4 regions of the Psychrobacillus sp. FSL W7-1457 genome follow, and region 2 is predicted to be linked to each of the others. Evidence: riboswitches for the same ligand, from Rfam matches in the RefSeq annotation. Region 2 holds a riboswitch; each other region holds the start of a gene.
The links. A riboswitch is a leader RNA that binds a small molecule or an ion and turns the genes downstream of it on or off. The one in region 2 is predicted to bind S-adenosylmethionine.

Region 1 (7,725 bases), 1.4 Mb from region 2:
AAAAACACTATGAGTACACAAATAACAAGGTGGAATGAGAATAATGGCCAAAAAATTCAACTCCAGTATTGAAGTGAAATCCATTAAGATTGATACTGTGGTGGATCATCCTTATATTGAACATGGGATCAATCTTTCAGGTACGATTTATATTGATGGAGTTCACGACTATGAGCAAATCGAGAATATTAAGTTAGAAGTCTTTAAAGTGATTAATGGAGAAGCTCCCAAAGTTGTTTCCAAGCATTCTATTGAATTGGTAGGCACAGTAGCTTCAAAGGATATGCAAATGATTCCTTTTGAAATCATGCCAGATGAAAGATGGCTTCCAGATGGTGCAGAGGAAATGACAACGCTTATATTACGAACAACTGTATTATTTGAAAATGGCTCAGAATATAATGACGAAGATGAAATACACTTTGACATTGAAGAATAATTAGCAAAAAACCAGCATTTTTATGCTGGTTTTTTTGTGGATAAAATAAGTTCTTTAGTCCATTCTATATGAAAAGGATATGTAGCTGTTTATTTTTTAGCTGCAGTATCAAAAGGAGTATTTCATGAAAAAAATTATAGTTATATTTATTCTTACTGTGTTAACTTTAACTGCCTGTGGAGAAAATCGTACATCAAACGAAGTTCCACCACCTGAAATCATTGAAAATAATAGACAAAGTATTGGGCCTGAATCAGGAAATGCAGAAGTCAATAAAGAGAATGATGAAGGAATGCCAAATACGAATGAATTGAATGATCCTGGCTTAGAGGGATTAGAAGGTTACGAATAAATAAAAATTCACATTGTACGAAATAATGGAATATGTTAAAATAATCTTACATTAATGAACGGAGGTGAAGGAAGAATGAAAAACACTGTGAATGCACATGGATTTATATTGGAATTTTTATCCACATCATGTGCGATTACTCATGGATTTGCTACTAACGGGACCAGTCTGTCCTTTTTTAGACAATTACATGAAATTCACAGCTGATAAGCCATTCTTTCTGAACCACATTAGAAGACTGCTCGCTTATTCGAGCAGTCTTTTTGTATGCAGAAAAATGCTTCCAGCAATAATTTGGAGAGGAAGCGAAACATAATGATATGCAAAATACAGGAAATAAGTAAAATGCTTGGTGGGAATCTTATATTTGATGATCTGTCATTAGATATTAAAGTGGGGGACAAATTAGGAATAGTTGGACGAAATGGGAGTGGGAAAACAACGCTATTTAAGCTAATAGCAGGTATTGAAAAACCTGATCATGGAATAATCACTTTTAAAAAGGGGGCGAAAATAGGTTATTTAGCCCAAATTCCTACTTTTTCAGAAAGCGTTAAAGGAAAAGACCTGTTATATGATGCTTTCGAGGATACTATGCTACTACAGAAAAAGATGAGTATACTTGAAAACGAACTAGCAGTGGTAAATGCTGAGGCGATGGAAATACTTCTAAAGCAGTATGGAGACATACAGGAAAAATTCACGTTACAGGGCGGATATACGATTGATTCGGAAATTGATAAAGTAGTTGAAGGGCTAGAGCTAGGTGATTTTGTAGAACAGCCATTTTCAAGTTTAAGTGGTGGAGAGCAAACGAAAATAATGCTTGGACAGCTACTATTAACCAAACCAGACCTTTTACTGTTGGATGAGCCGACTAATCATTTGGATTTGTTTGCAATAGAGTGGTTAGAGGAGTATTTAGTTAGTTATACAGGTACAGTGGTTATTATTTCACATGACCGATATTTTTTAGATAAGGTAGTTACAAAAGTTGCAGATCTTGAGGATGGTATGCTTACGAAATATCATGGTAATTATTCTTCTTTTCTAATCGAAAAGGAAGAAAAACTTACTCGTGAATTTCAACAGTATGAGGAGCAACAAAAAAAGATAAAGAAAATGAGAGAAGCGATAAAAAGATTAAGGATATGGGCTAACCAAGCAGTTCCTCCAAATGCAAGTTTACACCGTCAAGCGAGGAATATGGAACGGGCATTAGAGCGGATGGAAAAGGTTCGTAAACCTCTAATAGACCCTAAGAAAATGAGTCTATCTTTTGATGCGGCACCCCGAAGCGGAAAAGAAGTTGTCATAATGGAAGAGGCTTTCAAAAGCTTTGGTGAAAAAATGTTATTAAACAGTGCAGAACTTCATGTACATTGGAAGGACCGTCTTGCAATCGTTGGTAGGAATGGAACCGGTAAAACTACCATTTTGAATATTCTCAGGGGAGTAGAGTTAATAGACTCGGGTGAAGCTCGATTTGGTAGTAATGTGCGCCAAGGATATCTTTCTCAACATTTCGAAATAACAGATCCCAAAGCTCGCTTAATAGATATTTTTAGAGCTGAAGTAAATGTGGCAGAAGGAGAGGCTCGACACATTTTAGCGAAGTTTATGTTCTACGGGGCGGATGTTTTTAAAAGAATTGCTGATTTAAGCGGAGGAGAAAGAATGCGACTCCGTCTTGCTCAGCTAATGCATCAAGATATAAATTGTCTCATATTAGATGAGCCAACGAATCATCTTGATATTGATTCACGAGAGGTATTAGAGGAAGCGCTAGATGATTTTACAGGGACTATTATTGCTGTATCTCACGATAGATATTTTCTAAATAAACTATTTCCAAGGACTGCTTGGCTAGAGCATGGCGTGCTTACCACATTTGAAGGCCCTTACGAATGGGCAAGGGAAAAATGGAATGAGTTTTGCTCGAAAGAAAATATTAGGAAAGAAATAATCGATCAGCCATTAAAAGAAACAACACCTGCCAAACAACAAAAGGAAATTCCTTTGGAAAAGCGAATAAGTGAGCTCGAAAATGTTATAGGTGAGCTAACAAAACAAATTAGCATAGAGAATGACTGGGAAAATTATGAGGCATTAAGCTTGGAAAAACTTCGGGTAGAGGAGCAATTGGAGCAATTATTAGAAAAATGGCTAGATTTAGCAGAATGACCCGAATACTTTGTAAAATGGGTTGATATAAGTAATAGAGCATGCTAATATAACTTATTAACGAATAATTTAAACAATTTAATATTCTTATCAAGAGAAGTGGAGGGATTAGGCCCTGTGATACTTCGGCAACCTCTGTTGTACAGAAAGGTGCTAATTCCTAACAAGACGATCTTGGAAGATAAGAGCTAGTTAGCAAATTCCTGCCTCTCTTTTCTTACATGGAAAGAGAGGTATTTATTTTAACAAATGCCTTGCTCCTGTTCGCTTTCCTACTTAGTTTGAGGCGAAATCACAGGTGCTCTTGCGCATTTCATTGGGAGGGGAAAGTCATTGCCTATCAATATTCCGAAACAATTACCTGCAGCTAAGCTGTTAAAAGAAGAAAAAATTTTTCTCATGGATCAAGAGCGTGCTTACAAGCAGGACATCCGTCCACTTAACATTATTATTTTTAATCTAATGCCTGAGAAGGAAAAAACGGAGCTTCAGCTATTAAGACTTCTGGGGAATACCCCTATACAAGTGAATATAACCTTTATGAATACAGCGACGCATGAATCCAAGAATGCCAGCAAAACCCATTTGGATACTTTCTACACGACATTTGATCAAATAAGAGAAAAAAAGTTTGATGGGATGATTATAACTGGTGCTCCAGTAGAACAGTTGCCATTTGAGGAGGTCGATTACTGGAATGAAATGAAGGAAATAATGGAATGGTCTAAATCCAATGTCACCTCCACCTTACATATTTGTTGGGGCGCGCAGGCTGCACTGTATTATCATTTTGGTATAGATAAATTCACACTTTCTCGTAAATGCTCGGGAGTGTATCGGCATATATTAACTGACCAAGTGGAGAATTTAATAAGAGGATTTAATGAAGAGTTTAATGCTCCCGTATCTCGTTACACTTCTGTATCTGAAGAAGAAATAGAAAAGCATGAGCGACTAACTATTTTATCCACTTCGGAGGAAGCAGGTGTGTTTCTTGTAAAATCGAACGACAATAAAATGGTGATGGTCACTGGTCATTTAGAGTATGATGCGCACACATTAGCAGAGGAATATCATAGAGACATAACTAAAGGAATAGATATTGAGATGCCCAAATACTATTTCCCAAATAATAATCCCTCTAATAAGCCATTAAATACATGGAGGGCACATACACATTTATTATTTTCTAATTGGTTGAATTACTATGTTTATCAGGCTACTCCTTATAAATGGGAGTAAATAGAAAAATTATATACGAGTCAATTTCATAAAAAGCATTTTAAAGATTAAAAGTGAACATTATAAATATTGATTGCAGCGGAGGGCGGAGACGTAAGTAGGGATGAGTGAGACAGATAAAGACGTTACAACCACGCGCGAAAGCGATGGGTGATGGCTTATCGCTCACTCCACGGAAAGCGTCCGCGATATGAGCGAAAATCAATTCTACTTTATTATTAAAAATCAGATAAATTTCATTGTTCTCTTTTAATTGTTCGTGTTTTTCTATACAAACAGGAATTTTGAAATTGACACATATAAACTCCTGTTTTAATATTCAGGAGTTTTTTATTGATTTTAGTTTTATTTATTCAAATATTAGGGAAGACAAAATGGAAGAGACATTGTATTTTGCTGATACACATATCTATAAAAGTATGATTTTCAATTATTGGAAGTGGGGTTATGTCTATGAGTTTGACACCAAAACAAAGAATCGAGTTACATGGTTTTAATAATTTGACGAAAACACTAAGCTTTAATATGTATGATATTTGTTATACAAGGACGAAGGAAGAAAGGGAAAAATATATTGAATACATTGATGAGCAATATAACGCTGAGCGTCTAACCAATATATTAACAAAAGTGTCCGAAATTATAGAAGCGAATATTTTAAACATAGCGCAACAGGACTACGAGCCACAAGGGGCAAGTGTGACTATTTTAGTGTCAGAAGGACCCGTGGATCAAACACCGATAGAATCATTTAAGCAATCCCCTGGGCCTATACCAGAGGTCGTTCTTGGTCATCTAGACAAAAGTCATATTACCGTTCATACGTATCCTGAATATCATCCAGATGAAGGGATTAGTACGTTTCGAGCAGACATAGACATTTCGACTTGCGGAGAAATATCTCCCTTAAAAGCTCTAAACTATCTAATACATTCCTTCGAAACCGATGTAATGGTCATGGATTACCGAGTGAGGGGATTCACGAGAGACGTGAAGGGTCATAAATTATTCATTGACCACGATATTAATTCCATTCAAAATTATATTCCGAATGCCTTGCAGGAATATTACCATATGATTGATGTGAATGTTTATCAGGAAAATATTTTTCATACCAAATGTAAGCTGAAACAATTTGATTTGAATAACTACCTCTTTGGTTACAAGGAAGACGAGCTATCCAATGATGAGAAAATCTCTATCACCAAAAAGCTTAAAACAGAAATGGATGAAATCTTTTACGCCAAAAACATGACACGAACCGAATAATATTAAGTTCTAAGTGTCATGTTAAATCGTTCAAAATGAAGATAAAATCATCCAGAATAGCAGAGCAATTCGCATAGAATTTGCTCTGTTTTTTATTTATCGTTTTCTTAGAAAGGCCTCAACCAATAATTTATCTATTTACCTTTATTCCTTTATATGGGAAAATAATAGAAAATTATGTTAACTCTGCGATGTATTAATGAAATTAATTTTATCGTATTGGGAGAGGATGGTAATAAAAAATGACCAAAATCATGATATTAGGGACATTTCATATGGGAAATACTTCTGATTTATACAATGTAGAAACGGACAACTTACGATCGACTAAAAGGCAAGGGGAGATAAGAAAAGTTGTAGATGCTATAAAAGAATTCCATCCTGACAAAATTGCTTTGGAAGTTGAAAAAGAAAAAAATCACTTATTAAACGAAGAGTATAATCAATATTTAAACAATGAACTAGAGCTAGCGATAGATGAAATACATCAGTTTGGTTTTCAGGCGGCAGCGGAGTTAAAACATGAAGAGGTATATGCGATAGATTGGATGGAGAACGTTGGGAATCGATCAATCGGAGAAGTTATGAAGTGGGCAGAAAAAGAACAAACAGAGGTTTTTCAATTAATTGATACTTATCGTTCCAAGCTCATACTCCCACTAGGTGAAAAAAGGATAGATGAGCTTATTATAAACCTCAACGAAGAGAAATACATAAAAAAGCAACATGAAATGTATATGCATATTGCTCGTATAGGTCGGGGGAGCGACTATGTGGGAATTGATTGGATGAGATGGTGGTATCAGCGAAATCTTATTTTGTTTGCTAACCTCGCCGATATCTCCTCTTCAAATGATCGGGTACTTTTGATAATAGGAGCAGCTCATGTCCATTTGGTAGCTCAATTTTTAAAAGAAAGTGGACTATTTGAAATTGTTTCGGTTGGTGAGTTTCTTTAGATTTGTATTAGCAACGATAGAAAGGAGGCAATCTTTTGAAAGTTAGTTTTGGTGAAATAAAAGAAAAAATCGTTTTACTTAAGCATTCTAAAAGTATTCAAGAGTTGTCAAAAGGATATTCCTCTGACCTGAAATTTATAGTTACGGATGAATTGGATAAAAAATATGTATTACGTCTTATGGAAATTAAATTGTATAAGAGAAAAAAGGAAGAATTTCAACTGCTCAATGAGCTTCGTCTATCACGCATTAAATGTCCCATGCCCGTAGAGATAGGGAGGATAGATGAATTAGGATTGTGTTATAACATCATGACTTATATAGAAGGAGAGGAAGCAAAAGATTATCTTCCTTATTTATCAGAGCAACAACAATATGAATTAGGGAAAGAGGCCGGGAAAGAGCTTTTTCGTATACATATGCTTCCTGCACCACTTAATTTGGAGAGCTGGCATATTAGATCAATTAAAAAACATAATAGATACCTAGAGCAATACAAAAGTTATAATTTAAGCTTTGAAAATATGGAGAGAGTCATTCATTTTATAGAGCAAAATAATGTATATTTGGAGAATCGTCCCAATCAATTCCAGCATGACGACTTTCATTTGGGAAATATCATTTTAAACAATCAGAGATATGGGGGTCTTATTGATTTTAACAATTTTGACTGGGGTGATCCTTGGCATGATTTTATGAAAATTCCTATTGCTAGTAGAGTGGAAAGTGTACCTTTTTCAATTGGTCAAATACATGGTTATTTTAATGATAATATTCCAAATGAATTTTGGAGGATATATAGTATTTATGCAGCTATGATGTGTTTTTCCAGTATAGTTTGGTCAATTAAAAGCTCTCCTCAGCAATTAGAAAAGTTTATGGAACGTATTAATCTATTATTACAGGATCACCATTTTTTCGAGGAGCTAGAACCAACCTGGTATAAGGATCCAGAAAGAGTGTAAGTCAATTTTACTTCAGTATTAAAAAGCTTATAAATTTCATTATCTTTTATTGTTCTTGGTTTTCTACAAAAACCGTACTTATAAACATGAATTAAATATGATTGGTAAGGAGAAAATCTGTTGGTTAACTTAATAGAAAGTGTAAACGAGGTAACGATCCTATTGCTGTGGCTATGTGGATATGCATATATTCGTCTGCTTAAAAAGACGAAGAGGGAAAGAAAGCTTAACAGGTTTGAAGTAATGATGTATATCATTACATATCTTGTAACTTTTTTATACGCAGCCTCTTATGTCCTTTTAACCTTTGGGACG
Region 2 (7,725 bases):
TTTACACAACCTGCCAATATTAAAACTAGCGTTAACAATAAAGCTAATAATCCTTTTGTATTCTTCATTACATTTTCCTCCTTGTTGAGCTTGCTTTAATCCATTCTCGGATCAAATGCATCTCTAAGTCCATCGCCTAAAAAGTTAAAAGATAATACGAGACCTATAATTGCAAGGCCAGGTATAATCGCCAAATAGGAATTAGACTCTAAATAAGTACTACCTATTTTTAAAATATTGCCCCATTCAGGTATATGTGGCTCTACTCCAAGACCTAAGAAGCTCAAGCTACTCGTTGCAATTACTGCTGTACCTATTGTAAGTGTAGCTTTGACAATCATAGGTGCAAGGGAATTTGGAACAATTTGCTTAAAGATGATCGATAGATTGGAAGCCCCTAAAGCCCGGGCAGAATCTACATATTCGTAATTCGAGACCATCATCACATTCGCTCGCATTGTTCGAGCATATGTCGGAATAGAACCAACACTCAAAGCTAGTATAAGATTCGTAGTATTTGCTCCGAATGCTGCAATAATTGCAATGGCAAGTAATATCCCTGGAATTGCGTACAAAATATCAAGCAAACGCATAATGATGTTATCTGTACGTTTGCTGTAATATCCAGCCAATGCTCCTAATGCCCCTCCCACTATGAATGGTATTAACGTAGAAGCAAAGCCTACAATTAGAGAAATTCTCGCCCCGAAGATAATTCGAGAAAATACATCTCTGCCATAATTATCTGTACCGAACGGGTATTCCAGGCTTGGCGACTGAAGCAGTGCCTCATAGTTATTCTCTACTGCCATATCATAGTCAAAAGTAAAACGGCTAGAGACAGATAACGCGAACATAAGAACGATAAAGAACATTCCCAGTATAGCTGTAGAATTACGAGTGATTTTATCCCACATTGTGTTCCACTTCACTATTCGTGACAGACTGTTACTACGCGTTTTAATGATTAAGCTAACGCCAAGCAGTAAGTTGAAAATATTACCTGTCAACGAAGTGATAATTAATACAATCGCTAAGCCCTGCATCCACCCAGGCGCACCTTCATCACTGACATACCTAGCTACAGCCACCAAAGTAAACACTTGGATTATTAAAATTACGAGTAAAGCACCCATTGCGGGTAAAAAAGTGTCCGACACATATGGTTTAAAGAGATTCAATGCAGAAATAACTAGAATAAAAAGCTGGGTGAAAATCATCCAAATGCTGAATGTGTATTCTGGTGTTTTCTTCTCCTTGATCAAATTAAAACCGAATGATGCTATGAAGATATTACCAGTTAATAGAGCGGTTACTTGGACATAGCCAAGCCTTCTAGTAGCATTTTTTAAATGCCCTAAACTCAAAAGCTCTCGTTTCATTCTCCAGATTATAAAATACTGAAACGCTGTAAAAAATGCATATATAGCTAAAATACTACTAGCAATTGGCTTTAACGTACCCATGTCAAAATTAAAGCTATTAAACAATAAAACTATTGTCAGTAGAAGAGATAATACTCCAGCAAAGTTTGCCTGAGTATATTCTCGTGACAGCTTTAGTGCATGTTGTTTTTTAGATACCACTTTTACACCTACTTCTTACAGTTGCTTCATCTTAGATTTTATACGCGGATCAAAAAATGCATATAAAATGTCGATGAGCACGTTCACTAAGGAAATGGTTATTGCAATATAAATAACTCCACCCATAATGGCTGGGATATCGGGGATAAACTGTTTATCGACAATATAACTCCCAATACCACTAATATTGAATACTTTCTCTGTAACAGCTGCTCCACCTAGCATTCCGCCAAACAGTAGACCAATAACCGTAATGATTGGAATCATTGCATTTCCTATTGCATGCTTCCAAAGTACTTGGCGTTGGTTTAAGCCTTTCGCTTTTGCGGTAATTATATAATCCTCATTTATAATTTCTAAAACGGATGAACGTGTCATTCTCGCTACCGAAGCAGTAAGGCCTGTTCCGAGCACAACTACAGGCATAATAATGGACAAATAGTTTTGAGGACTATAGGTTGCTGGAAGCCATTGTAGCTTAATAGAAAAGTTCAAGATAAAGATAAGTCCCTGCCAAAAGTTGGGGATGGACAAGCCGATCAAAGCAATGAACATAAATGAATAATCTAAGAAAGAGTTTTGTCTTGTTGCAGATATAATTCCTACTGGTATCGCAATTACTACGGCCATCACTAAAGATAAGATAGCAATCATTAGCGTAACTGGAAACTTGTTTGCAATACTTGTTGCGACATCTTCATTTCCTGTAAAGGATGCTCCTAAATCAAATGTTACGATGCCTTTTACAGAGTTCCATAACTGATGTAAATAAGGTAAGTCTAACCCGTGCATTTGGTTGAATGCAGCAATCTGATCCTTCGTTGCACTTTCCCCTAAAAGATTGGCAGCTGGATCAAATGGTGACAGGTATAAAATAGTAAATACTAGAATGGAAACACCCGTTATCACAAAGATACTCATAATAAGTCTCTCAAAAATAAATTTACTGAACGCATTACTATATATACCTAACAAAAGGTACATCAATAAGCCTGGTATAAATGAAATAATGAGAAATGTTGTATTTTCTAACATACTTTGAAAATAGGATGTATAAGTAAGAGGCTTCGTGCCTTTTAACTGATGTATTTCTTCCATTTCAGTAGATACAAGCTTTTCTATTCGATCTTCTACTAGTTTATTTACTTCCGCCGTCATTTTTTCTTTATTAATTTTTTCATTAAAAAAGGTATGCTTTCGTTCATATTGTTCCTTATACTCTTTGTACAGTTCCTCTCGTACTCCCCTTGCCTCAAATGCAGACTTTAAATCGCTTTTTAAGGAAGAATGAGGATCCTTCTGTTTTTTTAAATAAAAGAGTATAAAAGTAATTATATGAACCGGCAAACCAAGTAAAAATAACAAAATACTATAGAAGGAATGATGTTGTAGTCTTCCGTAGGTAAAACTAAATGCGTTGGAAGAAAATTTTCTTCCCATACTAAATACCCCCTCTCTATATTGTATAAATCCGAGTGGTATAGTATAGTATAGATTCGAACTACCATTAAGTCAACGCAAATTATTTAGTCTATTTAGAGTAGGGTTAAATGCGCCACTAATGTGCGTGTTTAGTCTTCTTTTTTGTAGAAACCGCTCATATTACTTTAAATATACGCTCTCTAACAACAGAGCATGAATTATAAACAATACGAAGATTTCATTCAGATAGGTGGTTTTCATGGAAACTATTTTAAAAGTAGAGGATTTACAAATTTCCTTTTTAACAAATGATAATGAATTTGAGGCTGTTCGAGGGGTTAGTTTTGAAGTCAAAAAAGGAGAAACATTGGGCATAGTCGGAGAATCTGGAAGTGGAAAAAGCGTCACGGCCCGTTCCATTATGCGCCTTTTACCTTCTCCCCCTTCTTTCATGAAAAATGGTTCCATTGAGTTTTTAGGGGAACAACTTCACACAAAAACAGAGAAGGAAATGGAAGGTATTAGAGGAAAAGATATCAGTATGATTTTTCAGGATCCGATGACCTCTTTAAATCCAACCATTCGTATCGGCGTTCAAATAGCAGAAAGCCTTATTAAGCACCAAAAGCTCTCGAAAAAAGAGGGAAAGGCACAAGCAATTGAGCTACTCAAGCTTGTAGGAATTAAAAATAGTGAAGAACGTTATAACCAATATCCGCATGAGTTTTCTGGCGGTATGCGTCAAAGAGTTATGATTGCCATTGCTTTAGCGTGTAAGCCCACGCTACTTATAGCAGATGAGCCAACTACTGCGTTAGACGTGACCATTCAAGCTCAAATATTAAATTTAATGAAGGATATGCAGAAGCGCTTTGGGACCTCTATTATTTTAATCACTCATGACCTTGGAGTTGTCGCTGGAATGTGTGACCGGGTAGCAGTGATGAAAAATGGAGAAATCGTTGAAACAGGAACTACTGAAGAAATTTTTGCTAACCCAAGGCATGACTATACGAAAAAACTATTAAATGCCTTGCCTCGTTTAGACGAGAAGAAAAAGCCGAAGAAACCTCCTCTTCGTTCTATTGGATTAGAAAATGGAAAGCCGCTGCTAGAAGTTAAATCTTTAAAACAGCATTTTCAAGTAAGTCGCGGGAATGTCTTAAAAGCGGTCGACGATATTAGCTTCTTTATAAAGCCCGGAGAAACTCTTGGTCTTGTAGGAGAATCGGGCTCAGGTAAATCTACTACCGGTCGAGCGATTCTTCGATTACACGAGCCTACAGATGGAGATGTGCTATATCAAGGGATGGCCATTAATCGTTTAAGTAAAAATGAGCTCAAAACGATGCGTCGGCATATGCAGATCATCTTCCAGGACCCTTATTCTTCCTTAAATCCTCGATTAAAGGTACTAGACATTATTGGGCAGGCGTTAGATATTCATCGTCTAAGCAAAAATGCAGAGGAAAGAAAGAAACGAGTAGAGGAATTACTAGTATTGGTAGGCTTAGACCCCTCGCATGCATTACGTTATCCACATGAGTTTTCTGGAGGACAGCGACAACGTATAGGTATCGCTCGTGCACTTGCGGTTGAGCCAGATTTTATCGTCTGTGACGAACCTCTATCGGCTTTAGATGTTTCTATACAAGCACAGATTGTAGAGCTCCTGGAGGATTTACAGCACAGACTAGGCCTGACATACTTATTTATCGCACATGACCTGTCCATGGTAAAACATATAAGTGATCGTGTTGCTGTCATGTATTCTGGAAAAATTGTAGAGCTAGCAGAAAGTGAGGAGCTTTATACTAATCCACAGCACCCGTACACTAAGTCTCTCTTAGCAGCCATCCCAATCCCTGACCCAAAAGTAGAGGCCAAGAAAAAGCGTGTGCTCCTGGAAGAGTCTAATGTTACTGACAAGTATCAATTAAAGAATTCTGAGCTTGTAGAGGTTTCTAACGGTCACTGGGTAGCTATCCCTAAGTAAGGTAACCCTTGAAATAGTTTAAAACCCATGTTAAACTTATTTTTATTATATTTAGACAATTTAATATTTTATTTCTTATCAAGAGAGACGGAGGGATTGGCCCTATGATGTCTCAGCAACCAGCCTTTTAGGTGTGGTGCTAAATCCAATAGACATTAAGTCTTGAAGATAAGAAGAATGACTTCAATATATATTGAGGGCTCTCTTCTTATGAAGCGAGCCCTCTTTTTATTTGATTTTATAGTCAGGATTACTAGCAACATAATATAAATAGAAGGTAGGAATTTAATATGACAAATCAATTACTTGTAAAAGCACCTTTCAAAGCAGATCATGTGGGAAGCTTCCTGAGACCGGAACGTTTAAAGCAAGCAAGGGCTCAATTTGAACAAAAAGAGATATCCTTAGAACAACTCACTCAAATTGAAAATGAAGAAATTATTAAACTCGTAGAAAAACAGAAGGAAGCTGGACTACTTTCAGTTACAGACGGAGAGTTTCGTCGAAAATGGTGGCATTTCGATTTTTTAAGCGGACTTGATGGCGTGGAATTTTATGAAACCGATCAAGGACTCTCCTTTAAAGGGGTGCAAACAAAAGCTCATGGTATTAAGGTGACAGGAAAAATTGGCTTTAGTACCCACTACATGATTGAGCATTTCAAGTTTTTAAAAGAAGCAGCTGGGGATGCTGTTGTAAAATTTACTATCCCTAGTCCGAACATGCTTTATTATCGAGCAGCCTTTGAGGAAGGGGTTTACAACAATGATGAGGAATTATTTTCTGACTTAATCACAGCTTATCAAGGCTTTATTCAAGCAATTTACGATGAGGGCTGTCGTTATCTTCAAATTGATGATACTTCATGGGCTACCTCCTTTTCCGAGGAAGGCCTCGTTTCCTTAAAGGACAGGGGGTTATCGCTTGAGCAAGCCTTATCCCTTTCTGCAAGGGCTATTAATGAGTCTATTTCTAAAAGACCAGCTGATATGCTAGTGACCATGCATATTTGTCGGGGAAATTTCCGATCCACTTATATCACAAGCGGAAGCTATGAGTTAGTTTCAGAAACTATATTCGGTGGATTAAATGTGGATGGTTTATTTTTAGAATTTGACGATGAGCGCTCTGGTGGTTTTGAGCCTTTACGACATGTTAATAGAAAGGATTTAAATATTGTACTAGGGCTGATCACCTCTAAGCATGGGGACCTAGAGGAAGAAGAATTAGTTAAAGCTCGCATCGAAGAAGCTACTAAATATGTACCAAAAGAACAGCTTTGCTTGAGTCCTCAATGTGGATTTTCTTCTACAGAGGAAGGAAACATATTAACTGAAGAGGAACAATGGGCAAAAATTCGCCATGTAGTCCAAATAGCAAAGGATGTTTGGAACTGACTTACCCACATGTGGATAACGTTAGTAGAAATGTTTTTACATTTGCCTGTTAGGGTATCTATTTAAATAAGATATCAGTTCTATATAGGAGGAATGTATGATGAGTAAAGTTTATGAATATACAACAGATGATGTCGTAGAAGAAACCGGTAATTATACGTGTGAGTCTGGTACAACTAGAACCTTAGAAAAGGGTTCGAAATTCCCTTCTTGCCCCGACACAGAAGTAGTTACTTATTGGAAACGCTCTGAAAGTCATACCCATAGCTCAGGGCAGGAAGTATTTACATCTGGTCGCTATGTGGATGAAGATGGAGATGAAGCTTTTCTGGAGGCTGGCTCCACTTTTCCAAACTGCCCAAAAGCAGGAACCCCTACTACATGGTCCCATGCAGGATAACTAAGTTGCTGATACTTGTCTTATTTTAGAGACAGGTATCAGTTTTTATTTTAATAAACAAACAGCGAGCAAGTATAACAGATAAGCCATCATAGCTGATTGGATTTCTGTAGTGGTGGCTTACCGAAATACGAAATCTTAGTTCTTTAAATCGTCTATGGACCTTTGCACCTTGTCTTCTTGCTCCTGTCGATATTTCCTTCTAGCTTCCTCTGAGACTAACATAGACTCATTAATCCCATTTTTTACTCCCCACTTGATAATAAAGTATAAAAGTATAGATAAACCTATTATCCATAAAAGCAATTGTCCCGTAGTCATTTTTAAAATCCCCCTTATTTATTGCGTACAACTACTAAATAGCTTGTATTCACTACCAGTAAGACTAAGCACATTACTGCTATAGAAAAAATTTGAGATTGCTCGCTAAAGTAAGAAAATGCAACAGCTAAAATAATACCAGTGAGCATAAACAGGTTGAATAATTGATGCGATTTATAAAGTCCTTGTAAAGTCACGTACTTCTCCCCATCATCCATAGAGTCCATCAGCCGTTGCTCATAATCCTTTGAATGGATGCTCGGAAGGTTTCTTTCTGGATAACTTGTCTTTATAAAATTTGCACTAAACATTGGGGTTATCCAGCTAGCTAAGAACAAAAATATAAAACCAATTTGTAAAATTGTATTGTTTGTCATTAGAATAGAAACTGCAACCGCTAATATAGACAAGACTTGAGAAATATTAGCAGCTATGCCCAAATCAGCGACCTTTTTGTATTTGTACTCTTCCATTAAATCCTCTTGTTCCCCTTCAAATGTTTGGGAATTCACTGTTTTTATCTTCCCTATAAACACAAGACCGATTACTAAAAGAGTTAGGATCGTAGCCAAAACAATATATAAAATCAGATTTACAGGATGG
Region 3 (7,725 bases), 300 kb from region 2:
CCTCAAATGGCGAATCCTCTATACGCATTTGCGTCAAAATATAGTTGGATGTTCCATTCAATATTCCTTGAATTTTCTTCACAGAGTTTACTTGAAGCAGGTTTTTTAGAGTCTTGATAATTGGCACCCCACCAGCTGTAGTAGCCTCATAGCCTACAAATACACCTCGTGATTTTGCGCGCTCCTGTAAGGGAATACTATATTTAGAGAACATGACTTTATTTGCAGTAATCACGTGACAACCTTTGTCAATCGCTCTGCATAAATAGCTATATGCGGGCTCTTCGTTGACAATTGCCTCAAAAACTACCTGGAGTCCAGGAATATTCTCAATATCCTCAAAGTCGTCTGTTACCAAAACTCCTGGAGTTTCAGGTCTTTCTTTTGCTAAATTATTTATCAGGATTGCACAAATCTCAATATCCAACCCTAATGACTTTTTTAAGTCTTCTCTTTTTTCATTTACGATATGATAAATCCCTTGGCCGACTGTTCCAAACCCTAAAATCGCTGCTTTTATTTTTGCCATGCTGTCTCCTCCAAAATGAATCTGTACAATTGAATATAAATAATCGCACTTGTGTAATATTTCAATAAATTTATTGACTATTTTACATATTGTAGACTATTTTTATTCATTATACAATATAATTCTACCTAGAGAGGACATTTGTTTTTCTCAAAAGTACTTTTTCGAGTGCATTTTGTAAGTCTTCAACTGCCTCCAAGCCAACAGACAAGCGGATTAGGTCCTCTGTAACGCCTGTTTTTTCTAAATCCTCTGGAGTAAGCTGTTGGTGAGTAGTAGAAGCCGGGTGGATAATTAAGGATTTTGCGTCTCCTACATTAGCAACATGAGACCAAATTTCAATATTATCAATAATTTGTCTGCCTGCTTCTCTGCCTCCCTTCACTCCAAATGTCAGAATAGAACCGAAGCCATTTTTTAAATACTTTTTAGCCAGCTCGTGCGTTGGATGGTTTTCAAGCCCTAAGTAGTTAACCCATGACACTTCCTCATTTGCATTTAAGTACTCTGCAATCTTCTGTGCATTTTCGTTATGTTTTGGCACTCTTAAGTGAAGTGTTTCTAGTCCTTGAAGAAAGGAAAATGCTGCCTCTGGGCTAAGAGTAGGACCAAAATCCCGAAGCAACTGAACTCTTAGCTTAATTGCAAATGCCACATTTGGTACGTCGATTCCATAACGTAGCCCATGATAAGTAACATCAGGCTCTGTAAATCCCGGAAATTTATCGGAGTTCCAATTGAAATTCCCTCCGTCTACTACTACACCACCAATTGTTGTCCCATGGCCTCCAATCCATTTCGTTGCAGAATGTATAACAACGTTAGCTCCATACTCTATAGGATTTGAACCAAAAGGTGTAGCAAATGTGTTATCTACTAATAATGGAACTCCTACTTCATTGGAAATTTTTGAAACAGCTTCTACGTCTAGAACATTTAAGCTTGGATTTCCAATGATTTCTGCAAAGAAGCCTTTCGTTTTCTCTGTAACAGCTTTACGGAAATTTTCTGGGTCAGAGGAATCTACGAATTTTACTGTAATCCCATAACGTGGGAGTGTATGTGCAAATAGATTAAAAGTTCCTCCGTATAAGTTTTCAGCAGCTATAATTTCATCTCCAGCTCCAGCAATGTTCAAAATAGAAAATGCTATGGCTGCTGCTCCTGAGGAAAGTGCTACTGCTGCTGTTCCTCCTTCCAGTAATGCAATTCTTTGTTCAAAAACATCTACTGTTGGGTTTGTGATTCTGGAATAGATATTACCAGTCTCTTTCAAGGCAAATAGATTTTGTGCATGCTCTGTGTTTTGAAATACATATGAGGTTGTTTTGTAAATAGGTACTGCTCTAGATCCTGTCACTGGATCAGGCGTTTGTCCACCGTGCAATAGAAGTGTTTCTTTTTGAAGATTAGTCATTTGAATTCCTCCGATTTAGTAGATTAGATGGATGCTGGAGGCCAGAGAGGATTATAGAACTGACAACTATAAAAACCCCTCTTCAATTAAGAAGAGGGGTCAAATTGATGACATGTTCCTCCTCTTATCTTCCAAATTCTATTAAAGAATTTGTAGGATTTAGCACCTTTCCAAGTTATAGAACTTGGTGGTTGCCGGACTTCTTAGGGCCTATTCCCTCAGTCACTCTTGATAAGAGTATTTGATTAGTATTCCATCTTGTTACACAGTATAAGTCTCCATATATTTAGATGTCAAGTCATTTTATAAAAATTCTGAAACTTCTTCTTTTTTTAATCGTTTAATATAATAGATAGAATAATTTTATAAGGGGTGTCATAGAATGGTTGTTTGGATTGTTAGCATTCTCCTAACAGGCTACATTATTGGTTCGCTACATGGATCTAAACTCGCTCAATGGATGAGTGGAGTTAATATAAAAAAAGAAGGCCTAAATAATTCCGGAGCATCCAATGCTACTATCGTACTTGGTTGGAAGTATGGTGTTTTAGTGGGAGTCATAGATATATTAAAGGGTGCCATTATGATTATTGGCGTACGTGTACTTTCTGAGCAGTGGAGCTTGTTTAGTTCATCAGAGCTGGATCTACTTCTTTATCTAGCTGGTGCCGCGGTTATTTTAGGACACAACTTTCCAGTTTTCACAAAATTTAAAGGTGGGAAAGGCACTGCTTCCATCATCGGGGTTTTACTTGCATTACACTGGCCGGTCGGACTGGCAGGATTGCTTATATTAATCTGCGTTACACTTTTAACGGATTATTTGTTGATAGGAGTTTTATTTTTTTATCTCATATTTTTAGGAGCCTCTGTCTGGACAGCAGATGGAGCAGGGCCAATTTTAATAGCTGGCTTCCTATTTTTAATGGCTTCCTTCTTACACATAGAAAATGTCCAACGATTATTACGAAAGGAAGAGACAAAAATCTCCTCCGTTATAAAGAAAAAGAAGCCTTCGCTTTAAAGGAAAAGAGTGAGTTAAATGAGCAAAAAAAAGAGGTGGATTGTGGTCATTCCATTAATAATAATCGCATCGAGCGGATTAGGTATGTGGATGCTTACAAGCAAATGGCTCGAGGACGGGTTGAAGCCTAAGGCAGACGGTTCCAATGAGTATGCCATTGTGTTAGGGGCAAAGGTAAAAAAAGGACATATACCTTCTCTAGCACTTCTTTATCGTTTGGAAGCAGCACTAGAATATGCTGAAAAGTATCCAGCTGTAAAACTTGTTGTTACTGGAGGACAGGGACAAGATGAGGATATAGAGGAAGCTATAGTGATGAAGAACTATCTTGTAGAGAATGGAATTAAGGAGAGTCGAATCATAGTAGAAGATCAATCTACCTCTACGTATGAAAACCTTTTATACTCCCAACAGCTTCTCCCTGACAGCGTTACCTCTGTCACCATTATTACGAGTGATTTCCATTTACAGCGCGCAAAAATTATAGCCGAAGGAATAGGATGGAATGCTGATGTGGTAGCTGCTAGGACACCACAAATTTCAGAGGCAAAACTGCGTTTGCGTGAAAGAGCAGCCTTGCTCAAAACCTTTGTCTCTGGAGAATAAAACAAAGGGAAGGATTAAAAAGAAGAGTAGCTACGCTGCCCTTCCTCCCTTCCTCGGCTCGCTCATTTTCGAAATATAGGAAATTTATTAACCCTCTACCAGTGCATAGTATTTCAGAAGTTTACCTTCTAACTCTACGAGTAAAATAGGACCTTCTTTTTCTATAGTTGAAAAGATCTTTGCACCAACAGGGAGCTTATTCGACATTTCGTCTTCAAAGTCTGTGTCTGAATCATTTCTTTTTTTTATTTCCCCTACTTGCTCGCCTTTTGTTAAAGTAAGTTCCTCAACCCAATCAATTCCGGTCTTATAAATCACACCATCTAGCTGAAATATATCGGCTTCAGGGTCTAATGTTAAAACCTCTTCAGCGTCAGGATTTTTAGTTTCATGAACTTCTATTTTTTCTGTATTTAATGAATTAGAACATCCAACAGCAGTTAATAAAACGAAAATGATCAAACCCAAAAATAATGCTGGTAGTCTCACGTTATCCCCTCCTTACATTGTTAGACGGACAAGGGTGGAATAAGTTACCTTTCAATACTTTTATATATGGTCTGTATTCTTCTCTAATTATAATTGGATTCAATTCACTTCTTCCTCACCCCTTTACCCAATAAACACTACCATCATCTTTTCTATCTAAAAACCCGTACTCAACTAAATAGCGTCTAAGGGTCACATAGTCATCGTATATGCTTTTTAGAATTTCATTTATTTCTTTTTCGCTATACTGTTTTTCCTTGTCAAAATGCTTAATAATTACTCTTAGTGTTGCTAGCTTTTGCTTTTCCTTTTTCGGAAACTTAATCATCCGCCCATTTAATCCACCAGGGAAGAACTTTTTCTCTACTTCTGCCTGCTCTTCGGCTGTTATATTGTAGCGATCGTCTACCATCGTAGCGTTTTTATGAATTGGAAGGAAATTAGGGGCATGACTGTCCTTTTCCTTCAACAGCTCCATCATCGTCAAAAATATCTTTGCTTGGCGTTCCTTCTCCTTCAAAACAAAACGATGATTTCGAATAGTTGAGGCACTCCCTATCTCTAACTCCTTTTGAACTTCTAAGTCACTTCTCCCTTCATAAAACAGTTTTAGCAAGCTATTTTGGTGATCCGTCAAGCCTGTTAGCTTTTTGTTTAAGCCAATTAAATAGTCAAACACAGAGATATGTTGTTGCTCTATATGAAGCTTCATAAATTTCTCCGACTCATAAAGTACGTGATTTTCAGGATAAATCAAACCTTTTTCTACTTTTTCCCCACACAATAAACATTGATAGCATTCTAGTTCCTCCACATATCCTCTTTTCATATCTTCCATAGAAGCTTCTATAAATTTCTCAACCGCATTCATAACAAACACTCCTTAATTTTGTTTATTTATTTATAAACATTTTATATTATTGTCTATAAGTAATCAAATAAAATAATACTGTTGCAATTTTTCTGAAAATAATAAACAATTGAAAGGTGAGGATTACAAAAATTAGGGGGAAATACAGTGGTTACATTTAAAGAGTACGAATATAAAAGACCAGATTTACAAGAAATGAAGACAGCATTTCATAGTTTATTGGATAAAATGAAGGAGGCTTCTTCTGTAGAGGAGCAAAATTCAATAATTGAAGAGATTAACTCGATTCGCAACGACTTCTCTACCCAAGCAAACCTTGTTTATATCCGAGCTTCTATCGATACAAACAATGAATTTTATCAAAAGGAACGCGATTTTTTAGATGAAATTAGTCCCGAGGTAGATGAGCTTGTCACAGAATACTACAAGGTTCTTGTAGCTTCCCCATACCGTAATGAGCTAGAACAAAAATGGGGCAGCCAATTATTTGATTTGGCAGACTTTCAAATTAAAGGATTCTCTTCCGAACTTATAGGCTTAATGCAAAAGGAAAACAAACTAACTTCTGACTACTCTAAGCTTGTTGCATCTGCAGAAGTTGAGTTCGAGGGAGAAAAATATACACTAGCACAGCTTGGAAAGTTCACAGAGTCGACAGACCGTGAAATAAGAAAGAAAGCTAGAGAAGCTTCCGGTGGATTTTTCGAAGAAAACGAAGCCAAATTCGATGATATCTATGACCAACTTGTCAAACTACGTCATGAGATGGCAACTACTCTTGGCTACAAAAACTTTGTAGAGCTTGGGTATATTCGAATGAACAGAATCGACTATAATGCAGAGATGGTAAAGAAATTCCGTGACCAGGTTCGTGATTATATAGTCCCTCTTGCCAATAAGCTACATGAAAGACAAGCTAAACGCATTGGTGTAGAGAAGCTTAAATTTTATGATGAACCACTTAACTTTTTAACTGGGAATGCAACTCCACAAGGCTCTCCACAATGGATTATAGATAACGGAAAGAAAATGTATGAGGAGCTTTCTCCAGAGACAGCTGAATTCTTCCAATTTATGATTGACCGAGATCTAATGGATTTAGAAGCTAAAAAAGGGAAAGAAGCTGGAGGATATTGTACATTTATCGATGACTATGAATCTCCTTATATTTTCTCTAATTTTAATGGAACATCTGGAGATATTGATGTCTTAACACATGAAGCCGGGCATGCTTTTCAGGTTTACACAAGTAGAAATATTGGGATACCGGAATATATCTGGCCAACGTTTGAATCATGCGAGATCCACTCGATGAGCATGGAGTTTTTTACTTGGCCATGGATGGAGCTTTTCTTCAAAGAGCAAACAGAGAAATATAAATTTGCCCATCTAAGCAGTGGCCTTTTGTTCCTTCCTTACGGTGTGGCCGTAGACGAATTCCAGCACGTCGTATATGAAAATCCAGAAATGACACCAGCAGAAAGAAAGGCAGCATGGAGAAAAATTGAGCAAACGTACCTCCCTCATCGTGATTATGATGGGAACAGTTATTATGAGGCTGGTGGCTTCTGGCAGCGCCAAGGACATATTTACGCAAGTCCATTCTATTACATCGATTATACGTTGGCACAGATTTGTGCATTCCAATTTTGGAAACGTTCAAGAGAAGATCGTGAATCCGCTTGGAAGGATTACTTACACCTTTGTAAACTAGGGGGCTCTATGTCCTTCACTAAGCTTGTAAAAGAAGCTAATCTCATTTCTCCTTTTGAAGAAGGCTGTGTCGAGTCTGTCATTGGTACAATTGAGGATTACTTAAACAGCGTAGATGATGCTTCACTTTAATTTTAGAAATAAGGAGTTTATAAGTTATGATTAACCCAGCAGGTTTTTGGATAAGAGTTGGGGCAGGTCTATTAGATGGAATTATTATCGGTATACCATTGGCAATTATTAGCTTACTTTTGTTCGGAGAAAGTGATACTTGGTTTACGACCATAGGACAAAACTTTTATACTTTTATCTTGCCTATTTTATGGGCAGGATACACAATAGGCAAACGAATTGTAGGAGTACGAATCGTTAAAGTAGACGGGTCTAGTGTAGACGTTTGGACGATGGTAAAAAGAGTTATAATAGCAGGAATTGTCTATGGGATAACTTTGGGTATTGGTCTAATTGTGAGCTGTTTTATGGTCGGTTTACGCGAGGATAAGAGATCCCTTCATGATTTTATAGCTGGTACTTATGTAACTCATGATTCGCCTTATTCATGAGCAGTTAACTTAACCTTCTATCATCCCCACTTTATTTTTGATACTAATGAAAAGAAAAGAAGATGGTCGTGATTCCCTTCACGACCATCTTCTTTTATCTAGCCTTATTTTTTAAAGCTTTGTTAAAGTTATTGGTTGATTTAGACTAACAATTTTTTTATAGTGACTGTAAACATAAACAAAGGAACTTTCAAATGGCTATTAAGAACATAAATAGATGATGAAATTGGGGTTGGTGACAGTTTTTCAGCTTTGTTTAGCGAGTAAATTCTTTAGCGATCGATGCTAAAGCTGTTCCCGTTTATTGATTGGAGCGCCAGACGGCAACTCCTACGGGATGAGTGAGACAGATAAGTCGTCACAACCACGCGCGTAAGCGATGGGTGATGGCTTATCGCTCACCCCGAGGAAAGCATCCGGCTGGGGCGAAAAATCAATTCTACTCTCTGATCTAAGATTATTTTGCATCATAAATCAACCCTAACCTTTAACATAGTCTTTTTAATAACATTT
Region 4 (7,725 bases), 1.7 Mb from region 2:
TTCCTGTTGAAAACCTATTAGGTGAAATCGGTCGTGGCCACATTATTGCATTTAACATTCTTAACATAGGTCGTTACAAATTAGGTGTAGGTACGATTGGTGGTTCTAAACGTGCATTAGAGCTTGCTATATCTTATTCTAACCAACGTCAACAATTCAAAACGCCTATTTCTTCATTCAACTTAACTAAACAAAAGCTGGCAACTATGGCTTCTAAGCTATATGCGACAGAAAGCTTAATATATCGTACAGTTGGTTACTTCGAGGATCGTATGAGTCAAATGAGCGAAGAAGATCAAAAAGATGGAACAAAAATTGCAGCTGCAATCGCTGAGTATGCAATTGAATGCTCTATTAACAAAGTAGTAGGGTCTGAGGTTCTAGACTATATTGCTGACGAAGCAGTTCAATTACATGGTGGATACGGCTTCATGCAAGAGTATGAAGTAGAGCGCATTTACCGCGACTCACGTATTAACCGTATTTTCGAAGGTACAAACGAAATCAACCGTTTAATCGTACCAGGAACATTCCTGAAAAAAGCAATGAAGGGTGAATTACCACTTCTTCAAAAAGCTCAAGCACTTCAAGAAGAGCTATTAATGATGATGCCAGAGGAAGTTGGCGATGAAGCATTAGCACAAGAAAAAGTGCTAGTGGCAAACGCTAAGAAAATCGGTATTTTAGCTGCTGGTATGGCTGCTCAACGCTTCGGGACTAAATTAGAAGCAGAGCAAGAAGTATTAGTACACATTGCTAACATTGCGAATAATATCTTCGCTATGGAATCAGCAGTACTTCGTACAGAAAAAGCAATCGCACGCAGCGGAGAAGAAAAAGCAGCACAAAAGCTTCTATACACTCAAATCTTCTGCCAAGAAGCTTTCAATGAAATCGAAGCAGCAGCAAAAGAAACACTAATTGCTTCAGTTGATGGCGATAACTTACGCATGATGCTTTCTGCACTTCGCAAGCTAACACGCTACACACCATACAATGTAATCGAGAAAAAACGCGAAGCTTCCGTTAAGCTAATCGAAGCTGAAAAATTTGTAGTTTAATAATAGCAGTGGCCATCTGGAACTCCAGATGGCTACTTTTTTGTCCGAAAAACGATATTACCATGAAGGGGAATGAGTTTATAACCGTTCAGCAAGATTTATGACCGCTCACGGGAATTTATCACCGCTAAGCAAAAACAAGAATATTTTTAAAGTTAAGAAGAGAGCATTTCACTGTTCTCTCTTGCATGAGTAACAAAATATTATTATGATAAAAAGAAAAAGGTGAGATATAAATGACAATCCAATTTTACGGATATCCAAAATGTAGTACATGCAACAAAGCAAGCAAATGGCTGAAAGATAACAATATTCCATTTGAGAACCATCATATCGTTGACGCACCGCCTTCAAAGGAACTATTAAAGGAAATGGTGGCACAAGGCGATAATGAGCTGAAAAAATTCTTCAATACTAGTGGCGTAAAATATCGTGAATTACAATTGAAGGACAAGCTTCCTACTATGTCGGAGGATGAGCAGTTGGAGCTGCTTGCTTCGGATGGGAAATTGATTAAACGACCTCTTGTATATGATGGACACAAGCTAACGCTTGGTTTTAAAGAAGAGCAGTTTGAAGACATGTGGAAAACCTCTTAAAGCACCTTGTATTTACTATCAAAATATGTGAATATTAAATAGAATGGATTAATTATTTGAGAGGGGTTTATTTATGAGCGTACCTAAAGATTTTAAGTACTCAGCTGAACATGAATGGGTAAAAAATGAGGGCGGAAATGTCCGTATTGGAATTACTCATTTTGCACAATCTGAACTTGGAGATATCGTATTCGTTGAACTTCCACAAGTTGGCGATGATATCAAGGCAGGAGACGCTTTTGGTAGTGTTGAATCCGTGAAAACTGTTTCAGAACTATATGCACCTATCAGTGGTAAAGTAGTAGAAGTAAATACTGAGCTAGAAGATAGCCCCGAATTTGTTAATGAATCACCTTATGAAAATGCATGGATGATCGTGGTTGAGCCTTCTGACGTATCAGAAGTGGACAGCTTATTATCTCCTGAGAAGTACGAAGAATTAATAGCAGAGTAATAATGAAAACGCCGGTTAATAATCGGCGTTTTTTTCATATAATAAAGGAAAGGCAATAAGTTGGGAGAGAAGCTAAATGGCACATGTATTTAGTGATAAAATAATTATCGTTGAGGGTAGGTCTGATAAGCTGCAATTATTAAGCCTTCTCGATGAATCTCCAGAAATTATATGTACTAATGGAACGATATCCGATGTAAAATTGGAGGAGCTATTAAGCCCTTATGATGGCTTGCCGATTTATGCTTTTCTAGATGCAGATAAATCGGGAGAACAAATTCGCTCGGTTGTTAGGAAGGAGTATCCAGAGGCCATTCACCTGTATACCAATCCTACGTATGGCGAAGTTGCGAATACTCCGGTCAAGGTTTTGGCATCTATATTAAAACGTGTTAATATTAAGGTGAAAAAAGAATTTTTACCTTAGGATGATGTGTATGAACGAATGGACTAGAGAACAATGGGATAGCGCTAAAAACAATTCAACACTTACCTTGTTTTACATCTATACGCCTATGTGTGGAACGTGTCAGGTAGCAAGTAAAATGATGAATGTTATTAAAGAAATGGTTACCTATCCAATTGGTCAAGCAAATATTAATTTTCTAGGTGATTTGGCGATAGAACAGGAAATTGAAAGCGTACCTTGTCTTCTTATTACAAAACAAGGAAAAGTGGTAAAGAAAATCTATGCTTTTCAATCAGTTCCTTACTTATTGGAAACAATAAAGGCTATTGACGAAGATGGAAACCTATGATAATATTCGTTATGTTGAAAACACAATTTAATAGTGTCGCTCTTATTAAGAGAGGTGGAGGGAAGTGCCCTTTGAAGCCCGGCAACCGTCACGAAAGTGAAATGGTGCCAAGTCACGCAAAGCAATAGCTTTGGGAAATGAGAGAATGGATGAACGTTATTTTAAATAGATAACATACACCCCTTCTGCTCTTTTGCAGAAGGGGTTTTTTATTAGGAAAGGTGGTCAGGTTTACTTGATTAGTTTAAAAGAAGTTTCGAAAAGATTTATTACGAAGCAAGGAGAAATCGTTGCAGTTGACAGTGTAAATCTGGACATACAGCGTGGAGAAATATTCGGGATTATTGGATACAGCGGAGCGGGTAAAAGTACGCTCATCCGCTTGTTAAACGGTTTAGAAAAACCAACAGATGGCCATATTACAGTGAATGGCCAGGAAATTACATCTATTAATGAGGATAAGCTTCGAAGCTTTCGTCAAAAAGTAAGTATGATCTTCCAGCATTTCAATTTACTTTGGTCGCGAACAGTCGCTGAAAATATAGCATTTCCCTTAGAAATTGCAGGTGTCTCAAAGGACAAAAGAAAAGCTAGAGTAGAAGAGCTATTAAGCCTTGTTGGATTGGAAGGAAGAGGAGACTCTTACCCATCTCAATTATCTGGAGGACAAAAGCAACGCGTAGGAATTGCAAGAGCGTTGGCTAATGGTCCAGAGGTATTGCTTTGTGATGAGGCAACATCGGCTCTTGACCCTGAAACAACCGACTCCATTTTAGACTTGCTCGTAAGCATTAATGAAAAATTAGGATTAACCATTGTGTTAATCACACATGAGATGCAAGTTATTCAAAAGATCTGTAACCGAGTAGCGGTTATGGAAAATGGTCAAGTTGTAGAAGATGGAGATGTGCTTGAGGTATTCCAAAAGCCACAACAGCCTATTACTAAGCGTTTCGTCTCTCAAATTTCTGATTCAAACCAACCTGTACAAACGATACAGAATTTAGTTCAGCTTTATCCAAATGGCAAGCTAGTTAAGCTCGTTTTTGTTGGAGATACTACAGAGCAACCAATTCTTTCAAGATTAATCAAACAGTTCGATTTAGAGGTAAATATTGTCCAGGGGAACATCTCTCATACGAAAAGTGGGGCGTTCGGGACACTAATCCTGCAAATTGATGGAAATGAACAAGCGGTGGAAGATGCCATACAATTTATCCACTCGCAAAAAGTTAAAACTGAGGTGATCAACAATGATTGAATCGTTATTTCCAAATGTTGATTGGCCTAAAATGTGGGAAGCCACTATAGAAACCCTTTATATGACCGCAATTTCTACAGTCCTAACAGCAATCTTTGGACTAATTTTAGGACTATTATTATTTTTGACAAGCCCACACCAAGCATGGGCAAATAAAATAGCAAACTGGTTGACCAGTGGAGTAGTCAATATTTTTCGTTCTATTCCGTTTATTATTTTAATCATTTTGTTGATACCATTTACAACGTTGTTGACGGGATCGATGCGTGGTCCGAATGCGGCCATCCCTGCATTAGTAATTGGAGCGGCTCCATTTTATGCCCGTATGGTTTTAATCGCACTACGAGAAATCGACAAGGGTGTTTTAGAGGCAGCTAAATCGATGGGTGCTAAAACCTCTACAATCATTTGGAAGGTTTTATTGCCAGAATCGATGCCAGCCTTAGTATCTGGTATTACCGTAACTTGTATATCACTAGTTGGTTATACAGCAATGGCGGGAATTATTGGAGCTGGAGGACTTGGGAATCTAGCATTTTTAGATGGATTCCAACGTGGACGCGGAGATGTAACGCTTATTGCTACTATTTTAATATTAATCATCGTCTTTATTCTACAATGGATTGGCGATATTATTACTACAAAAATTGATAAAAGATAGGGAGAGATTGAAAATGAAAAAATTATTGGCTGGGGTTTTATTATCTGTTAGTGCATTAACGCTTGCTGCTTGTGGTGATGAGGATAGCGACAAATTAGTTGTTGGTGCCTCTAACGTACCGCACGCAGAAATTTTAGAGCAGGTAGTACCTATTTTAGAAGAACAAGGCATTGAGCTTCAAATTGAAACGTACCAAGATTACGTACTACCAAATAAAGACTTAAATAATGGCGACCTAGATGCCAATTATTTTCAACATGCTCCTTATCTAGAATCACAAATGAATGATTTCGACTATGACTTCGTAAATGCTGGTGGCATCCATATCGAGCCGATTGGTCTTTACTCTCAAAAGTATGATTCGATTGAAGAGCTTCCTGAAGGAGCAACGATCCTAATGAGTAATTCGGTTGCTGACCATGGCCGTGTGCTAGCAATGCTAGAAGCAGAAGGGCTAATTACACTTGCTGAGGGAATAGATAAAACAAAAGCAGAAATTGATGACATTATAGACAACCCGAAAAACCTAGAATTCGATCCAAACTACGAAGCTGCTTTAATGGTTCAGCTATATGAAAACAATGAAGGCGACGCATTGCTAATCAACTCCAACTACGCAATCGATGCTGGCTTAAATCCACTAGAGGATGCAATCGCAATTGAAGACTCAGAATCTCCATACGTAAACCTAGTAGCGGTAAACGCAGGTGACGAAAAAGACGAGCGCATCAAAGCACTAGTAGAAGCACTACAATCCAAAGAAATTCAAGATTTCATCTTAGAAGAATGGGGCGGAGCAGTAGTTCCGGTGAAATAATTCTTGTTGGATGAGTTATTGAAGCAAGCACCTGGTGTGCTTGCTTTTTTTGTGGGGTGATAGAAGTGTCAGTTAAGGAGGGGGGAAGTGCCCGTAACGTGAGGATCGCCCGTTAACTAGTGGAAAGTGTCCCATAAAGTGTTTAAAAGAGCCCATAAACCAGTTGAAACTGACCCATAAATGAAAGAAAAGCGCCCGTAAACGTGAGTATCGCCCATAAACTAGCGGAAATGTCCCATAAAGTGTTTAAAAGCGCCCATAAACCAATTGAAACTGACCCATAAATGAAAGAAAAGCGCCCATAAACGTGAGAAGCGCCCGTTAACTAGTGGAAAGTGTCCCATAAAGTGTTTAAAAGAGCCCATAAACCAGTTGAAACTGACCCATAAATGAAAGAAAAGCGCCCATAAACGTGAGTATCGCCCATAAACTAGCGGAAACTGTTCCATAAAGTGTTTAAAAGCGCCCATAAACCGGTAGAAACTGACCCATAAATGAAAGAAAAGCGACCGTAAACGTGAGTATCGCCCGTAAACTAGTGGAAAGTGTCCCATAAAGTGTTTAAAAGCGCCCATAAACTAGTTGGAACTGATCACTCAATCGAACCCTTAAAAAAGCTACATATACCCTCTTAAATGTTTCATCACAAATAAAAAGATTTACAGGTTTAATTACCAAATTAATGGTATCTTTCTTAACTTAATTTTGCTAATCTAAAATTGAGGTGATGACTATTGATTATCAAAAAATATGCGGAATCGGAACAACTGAAAGCAATGAGATTATTATTGAATAGACTACCTTTGAGGCACCCGTTTTATCCCAAGCTAGCCACAGAAATACAGACAACTATGGCAGGTGATTATGGAGAGGAAGTGGTTTATAGGGAGTTAGAAAGGATGCGTTTACCTTATAATTATTTTTTATTACATAAGGTAATGCTGCGTACGGAAAAATTATTTGAAATTGATTTTCTATTACTAACCCCGTTTGGTGCAGTTATTCTTGAAATAAAAAACATTATAGGGTCGCTCGAATTTAAAGTGAATCCTTCACAATTAATACAAACTAAAGATAATGGGGAGATTAAAAAGTACCCTTGCCCCGTTAATCAGTTAAATGAGTATTCCTATTTATTGTCTAATTTCTTTTCACATCATAATCTTTCTATACCAGTCTTCGGAGCTATAGTTTTTGCCTCTAAAAATAGCTATGTTAAAACTACAAACAATGATACGACCATTCTTTATAAGAATGAGGTCTATTCGTTCCTTCGAAATCTCCAAAATAAATCTACGATAGTACCCGTACCCGTTTCTAAACTTAATCAGGTAAAAAATCTGATTTTAAAACATAATTCCCCATATGAATTCTTTCCCTTAACGAAACATTATTCAATAGAAGTAAGTGATTTAATCTCAGGCGTAGCTTGTGAAGGCTGTGGACAGGTAGGTATGAATAAAATTAAAAATATTTGGTATTGTACAAGCTGTCAGTATGCTGACAAATATGCTTCGCTAAAATCACTTCAGCATTATTTTTGGCTATATGATGACATTCTTACAAATAAAGCTTGTAGAAAATTTTTACTCTTAGACAGTCGCTATGAGGTGAAGAGGCTATTAAGGAAAGCAAACCTCTTAAAATTAGGAAAATATAAAACTACACAGTATAAAAGGAAGAATTAACTTACGAGCACAAAACTTTTTTAAAATGATTCATTTCTCCCCTTTTTCATTTCACCTAAATTATTACCAATTAAATAAGCTTACAATTATCGAAAACGATCAGCTGGAAGCTAATCCCTCTCAGGCGCATGAGGGTGGGATTTAAAATAGGAGACTGGCTTTGATTTTACGCCGAGATGTTACGTGAAATGAAAAACATGATTCGTGTGACATATGTATCAATTCAATATTTGCGAAAGGAATTTTCAGAATAAAAAGGATGTTTGAACTTAACATGAGGTGGTATGTAGTGTAGTATAGAAAACATTAAAAAGGAAAGGAATGATTCATTATCAGTTCGGGAGAGTTACCCTATACAGAACAGATGGACCACGCATTCAGAGGAGTACATGGTTTCGGTTACGATGAATTAAGAAATAGTCAAAC

Region 1: linked by a shared signal. The riboswitch ahead of metA (homoserine O-succinyltransferase) and the one ahead of NSQ95_RS02435 (5-methyltetrahydropteroyltriglutamate--homocysteine S-methyltransferase) in region 2 are both predicted to bind S-adenosylmethionine.
Region 3: linked by a shared signal. The riboswitch ahead of NSQ95_RS01025 (PLP-dependent transferase) and the one ahead of NSQ95_RS02435 (5-methyltetrahydropteroyltriglutamate--homocysteine S-methyltransferase) in region 2 are both predicted to bind S-adenosylmethionine.
Region 4: linked by a shared signal. The riboswitch ahead of NSQ95_RS13585 (methionine ABC transporter ATP-binding protein) and the one ahead of NSQ95_RS02435 (5-methyltetrahydropteroyltriglutamate--homocysteine S-methyltransferase) in region 2 are both predicted to bind S-adenosylmethionine.

Annotation. Positions count from the first base shown of each region.
Region 1 is NZ_CP151993.1:1,874,823-1,882,547, forward strand. Features, by position in the region: gene NSQ95_RS08975 (AI-2E family transporter) at 1-38, shown strand, start outside; gene NSQ95_RS08980 (sporulation protein) at 44-439, shown strand; gene NSQ95_RS08985 (hypothetical protein) at 564-791, shown strand; gene NSQ95_RS08990 (RAxF-45 family protein) at 867-998, shown strand; gene abc-f (ABC-F type ribosomal protection protein) at 1,107-2,975, shown strand; SAM riboswitch class I at 3,060-3,163, shown strand; gene metA (homoserine O-succinyltransferase) at 3,309-4,217, shown strand; gene speD (adenosylmethionine decarboxylase) at 4,671-5,486, shown strand; gene NSQ95_RS09010 (DUF5694 domain-containing protein) at 5,729-6,445, shown strand; gene NSQ95_RS09015 (aminoglycoside phosphotransferase family protein) at 6,481-7,410, shown strand; gene NSQ95_RS09020 (hypothetical protein) at 7,531-7,725, shown strand, end outside.
Region 2 is NZ_CP151993.1:490,373-498,097, reverse strand. Features, by position in the region: gene NSQ95_RS02455 (ABC transporter substrate-binding protein) at 1-68, opposite strand, end outside; gene NSQ95_RS02450 (ABC transporter permease) at 96-1,586, opposite strand; gene NSQ95_RS02445 (ABC transporter permease) at 1,602-3,026, opposite strand; gene NSQ95_RS02440 (ABC transporter ATP-binding protein) at 3,268-5,004, shown strand; SAM riboswitch class I at 5,077-5,179, shown strand; gene NSQ95_RS02435 (5-methyltetrahydropteroyltriglutamate--homocysteine S-methyltransferase) at 5,295-6,401, shown strand; gene NSQ95_RS02430 (hypothetical protein) at 6,502-6,801, shown strand; gene NSQ95_RS02425 (DUF6019 family protein) at 6,940-7,122, opposite strand; gene NSQ95_RS02420 (DUF3169 family protein) at 7,137-7,725, opposite strand, start outside.
Region 3 is NZ_CP151993.1:187,356-195,080, reverse strand. Features, by position in the region: gene NSQ95_RS01030 (homoserine dehydrogenase) at 1-529, opposite strand, end outside; gene NSQ95_RS01025 (PLP-dependent transferase) at 654-1,946, opposite strand; SAM riboswitch class I at 2,068-2,184, opposite strand; gene NSQ95_RS01020 (glycerol-3-phosphate acyltransferase) at 2,329-2,970, shown strand; gene NSQ95_RS01015 (YdcF family protein) at 2,989-3,576, shown strand; gene NSQ95_RS01010 (hypothetical protein) at 3,664-4,065, opposite strand; gene NSQ95_RS01005 (DUF2087 domain-containing protein) at 4,181-4,936, opposite strand; gene NSQ95_RS01000 (M3 family oligoendopeptidase) at 5,084-6,781, shown strand; gene NSQ95_RS00995 (RDD family protein) at 6,808-7,212, shown strand.
Region 4 is NZ_CP151993.1:2,765,337-2,773,061, reverse strand. Features, by position in the region: gene NSQ95_RS13610 (acyl-CoA dehydrogenase family protein) at 1-1,061, shown strand, start outside; gene NSQ95_RS13605 (arsenate reductase family protein) at 1,298-1,660, shown strand; gene gcvH (glycine cleavage system protein GcvH) at 1,734-2,114, shown strand; gene NSQ95_RS13595 (toprim domain-containing protein) at 2,191-2,541, shown strand; gene NSQ95_RS13590 (thioredoxin family protein) at 2,552-2,872, shown strand; SAM riboswitch class I at 2,912-3,016, shown strand; gene NSQ95_RS13585 (methionine ABC transporter ATP-binding protein) at 3,108-4,133, shown strand; gene NSQ95_RS13580 (methionine ABC transporter permease) at 4,126-4,794, shown strand; gene NSQ95_RS13575 (MetQ/NlpA family ABC transporter substrate-binding protein) at 4,808-5,611, shown strand; gene NSQ95_RS13570 (nuclease-related domain-containing protein) at 6,346-7,299, shown strand.